One region of the Bradyrhizobium icense genome, then DNA from elsewhere that is predicted to be linked to it. Evidence: predicted binding sites of a transcription regulator. Region 1 holds the regulator's gene; the other holds the start of a gene.
What was found. Region 1 encodes PhoB, which activates phosphate uptake and scavenging genes when phosphate is short. Its sites were predicted from a motif close to TGTCATNNANCTGTCAT; they were not measured.
Positions count from the first base shown of each region.

Region 2: the regulator PhoB is predicted to act here: its motif matches at 1,395-1,411, upstream of phnC (phosphonate ABC transporter ATP-binding protein).

Region 1 covers NZ_CP016428.1:7,816,785-7,818,984, reverse strand. The annotation lists gene phoU (phosphate signaling complex protein PhoU) at 1-489, shown strand, start outside; gene phoB (phosphate regulon transcriptional regulator PhoB) at 601-1,305, shown strand; gene LMTR13_RS36235 (GcrA family cell cycle regulator) at 1,499-2,008, opposite strand.
Region 2 covers NZ_CP016428.1:2,882,179-2,884,378, reverse strand. The annotation lists gene phnD (phosphonate ABC transporter substrate-binding protein) at 1-403, opposite strand, end outside; gene phnC (phosphonate ABC transporter ATP-binding protein) at 478-1,293, opposite strand; gene LMTR13_RS13470 (transferase hexapeptide repeat family protein) at 1,473-2,138, shown strand; gene LMTR13_RS13465 (alpha-D-ribose 1-methylphosphonate 5-triphosphate diphosphatase) at 2,135-2,200, shown strand, end outside.

The sequences.
Region 1 (2,200 bases):
CCGATGGCGATCGATTTGCGCGAAATCGTCGGCGCGATGCGGGTCGCCACCGATCTGGAGCGGATCGGCGACCTCGCCAAGAACATGGGCAAGCGCGTCGCCGCGCTGGAGAACGATTTCCAGCCGCTGAAGTTGATGCGCGGCCTGGAACACATGACCGATCTGGTGCAGTCGCAGGTCAAGTCGGTGCTGGACGCCTATGCGGCGCACGATCTGCCGGCGGCGATGGCGGTGTGGAAAGGCGACGAGGAAGTCGATGCCATCTGCACCTCGCTGTTCCGCGAACTCCTGACCTACATGATGGAAGATCCGCGTAACATCTCGTTCTGCATCCACTTGATGTTCTGCGCCAAGAATATCGAGCGGATCGGCGATCACGCCACCAACATCGCCGAAACCGTGTTCTACATGATCGAGGGACAGCAGATGCTCGACAAGCGCCCGAAGGGCGACATGACGACGTTTGCCACGACCGTACCCAATACCTGACAAAGCGTTTTCAAGCGAAGTGGAAACCGGTTCGCATAGCAATCAAGTTTACGCAGATTGCGTAGACTTATCTGCGCAGAGAACACGTCAAACAAGAGAGGCAAGAGCAGGATGAGCGCGCGCATTATGGTGGTCGAGGATGAGGAAGCGCTCACCACGCTGTTGCGCTACAACCTCGACGCAGAAGGCTATGAGGTCGAAACCGTCGGCCGCGGCGACGATGCGGATACGCGGCTGAAGGAGCGCGTGCCCGATCTTGTCGTGCTCGACTGGATGCTGCCGGGGCTCTCCGGCATCGAACTGTGCCGCCGCTTAAGGGCGCGCCCCGAAACCAAGCAATTGCCGATCATCATGCTGACCGCGCGCGGCGAGGAGAGTGAGCGCGTGCGGGGGCTTGCGACCGGCGCCGACGATTACATCGTCAAGCCGTTCTCGGTGCCGGAACTTTTGGCGCGCGTGAAGGGCCTGCTGCGCCGGGCCAGCCCCGAGCGGCTCGCCACCGTGCTGACCTATGGCGACATCGAACTCGACCGCGAAAAGCGTCGCGTCGCTCGCTCCGGCCGCCAGATCGATCTCGGCCCGACCGAGTATCGCCTGCTGGAATTTTTTCTTGAGCATCCCGGCCGCGTCTTCAGCCGCGAGCAGTTGCTCGACAGCGTCTGGGGCCGCGACATCTATATCGACGAGCGCACCGTCGACGTCCACATCGGCCGCCTGCGCAAACTGCTCAACCCCGGCCGCGAGCAGGACCCGATCCGCACCGTTCGCGGCGCAGGCTACGCGCTGGATGACCGGTTTGCGAAGGTGGAGCCGTAGCTGCTCCGCTGCAATCTCGGCGAACTCAGCCTCGGCGAACCCAGCCGTCGTCCCCGCGAAACGCGGGGACTCGTAAACACCAATCTCGATTGTTGAAATGCGCTGGAGCTTCAGCGAGGCATAACCACGTGCGCCTGTGGTTATAGGTCCCGGCGTTCGCAGGGACGACATCGTTGAGATAACGGCGCGCCCCTTACCTCGTCTGCTTCGGCTGCTGCCTTCGCCGATCGGCGGCGGGCTGGTAGGCGATACGCGAGTGGTGGGCGCAATAGGGCAGGCCTGTGAGCGCCTTGCCGCCGCAGAAGAAGAATTCCGGACTCGAGGGATCGCCGACCGGCCAGTGACAGGTGGCCTCGTTGAGTTCGAGCAGCGACAGCCGCTGGCTCATCGGCACCACGTTGTCGAAGGCGATCGGATCCGGCTCCATCTCGACTTCGAAGGCGTGCGCCAGCGCGGTGTTGCCGCGCGAGACCGGGCGCGCTACCCGCATCATCGGCTGGGCGGGACGTGCCTTGCGCTGCCGCGGGGCGGCCGAGGAGGGGCTCTTGGCGCGGCCGGACAGGCCCAGCCGGTGAACTTTGCCGATCACTGCGTTTCGCGTCACATTCCCGAGTTCCGCGGCGATCTGGCTCGCCGACAATCCGGCTTCCCAGAGCTTCTTAAGCTGTTCGACGCGATCGTCGGACCAGGTCAAAACGGTCATCGTAATCTTCCCTTCGCATCGCGCCGGCCAATCGGGGGCAGCGCTGGCGAGTCATTCGTCTTAAAAATCCCTGCGGTCAGAATCCCTTAGCCCTCGCCGGACGCGCTAACCGCGCCGAACGTTTACGCCTGCACAAAAGGACTCTAAGGGATCAGAAACTGCCGCACGAGATGTCGTACCCGACAGCCCAAA
Region 2 (2,200 bases), 3.4 Mb from region 1:
TGTCCTTGTAGCTCGAGTCGCTTTTGACATAGAGGACCGAGTAATAGCCCTTGGTGCCGTCGCCATTCACTTCGATCGCGAACGGCTCGACCTTGGCGCCGACAATGTAGGCACGTGCATAAGACGCCGGACCGTACATCGCGATATGGATGTTGCCGGCCCGCTGGCCTTCGATCACGGCGGCGTAGTCGTTGGCGATCCGCAGCGTCACCTTCGTGCCGAGCTCGCGGGACAGATACTCCGCCAAAGGCGTCCAACGGTTGGTCGTGCCCGAAGCATTCTCATCGGGGACCTTGGCGAACACCAGTTCGGGATATTTTGCTTTCCAGTCCTGGGCTGATGCGGGGGAAGCTGAGAACACCAATCCCGCCGCAGCGGCGAGAATAATAAGACGGTTGAACATGACGTCTCCTGTTTTTGCAGCAATGTGGCTTGCGGATTTCAATCCGCGCAGTTCTCGATTCTTGGACGCAACACTCAGGCCGCGGCGACCGTACCAAGCGCGGGGACCGCCGAACCGACTGGCGCAAGCGCCGGCGTCGCATCCATCACTTCATTCGCCTCAAGATCGTAGAGCTCCCGCGCGATGCGATCTGTCAGCGCCACCGGCGCGCCGTCGAACACTATCCGCCCCGACGCCATGCCGATCAGACGGTCGCAGTAGCTTCGCGCCAGATCGAGCGAGTGCAGATTGCAGACCACGGTGATGCCGAAAGGCTTATTGATGCGCAGCAAGGCGTCCATCACGATCCGGGTGTTGCGGGGGTCGAGCGAGGCGATCGGCTCGTCGGCAAGTATGATGTCGGGCTCCTGCACCAGCGCACGCGCAATCGCGACGCGCTGCTGCTGACCGCCGGAGAGCTGGTCGGCGCGCTGGGCTGCAATAGACGCCATGTCGAATTGTTCGAGTGCCGACATCGCTATTGCCTTGTCACGTTCGGGCCAAAGCTGAGCGAGCGAGCGCCATGACGGTACCGCAGCCAGCCGTCCCATCAACACGTTGGTCAGGACGTCGAGCCGGCCGACCAGATTGAACTGCTGGAAGATCATCGCCGAGCGCGCGCGCCACTGCCGCAGCTCCTTGCCGCGCAGCGCGGTCACGTCGACGCCTTCGAACAGGATGCGTCCCTCGGAAGGCTCGGCGAGGCGGTTGATCATCCGCAGCAGCGTCGACTTGCCGGCGCCGGAGCGGCCGATCACGCCGACGAAGCTGCCGGGCTGGATCGAGAATGACGCATTGTCCACCGCGGCCTTGGTACCGAACCGGCACGTCAAACCATCCACCACCAGCATGCAACGCTCCAGAGTTCCTGTCGTAGAGCCATCGCTAACGGCTCGATCTTACAGTTGTGTGACACGCGTGCTGCGCTGCGGCGTCATCCACAGCGGCCCGGTGTCATGCACTCGTCATGATCTTGTCATCAAGCGCATCGAAGACGAACGGGTGCCCCGATTGCTGATGGACGTACCCGATGGCCGGCAAGTTGCTTTCCACTGAACCAATGGTTGACCCCACCGCGTCAGTGCGCGACTGCCAGCTTGGTGCCTACACCGAGGTCGGCCCCCGAACCATCCTGCTCGAAGTCACGATGGCCGATTATTCCTACGTCGTGAACGACTCGCAGATCACCTACACGACGATCGGCAAGTTCTGCTCGATCGCGGCCATGACGCGCATCAACCCGGGCAATCATCCGATGCACCGGGCCTCGCAGGCGCATTTCACCTATCGCGCCTCCAGTTATTTTCCGGGCGAGAGCGACGACGCCGAGTTCTTTGCATGGCGCCGCGAGCATCACGTTCACATCGGCCACGACGTCTGGATCGGCCATGGCGCCATCATTCTGCCCGGCCGCTCGATCGGCACCGGCGCGGTGGTCGCGGCCGGCGCCATCGTCACCAAGGATGTCCCCGCTTATGCGATCGTTGCAGGTAACCCGGCACGGCCGATCAAGCAGCGATTTCCGGCATCCATTGCTGCGCGGCTTGCGGAGCTCGCATGGTGGGACTGGGACCATGAAACGCTTCGCCGCGCCCTGCCTGATTTCCGCAAGCTCGACGTCGAGGGCTTTCTCGACAGGTACGAAGCCGTCGCAGCAGCCGGCCGCCGTCAATTCAACCAGAGTGCCGCATCGTGACTGAACTGTTCATCGAGGGCGGCCGGGCCCTGCTCGGCCTCGAGATCGCCGAAACCTCACTG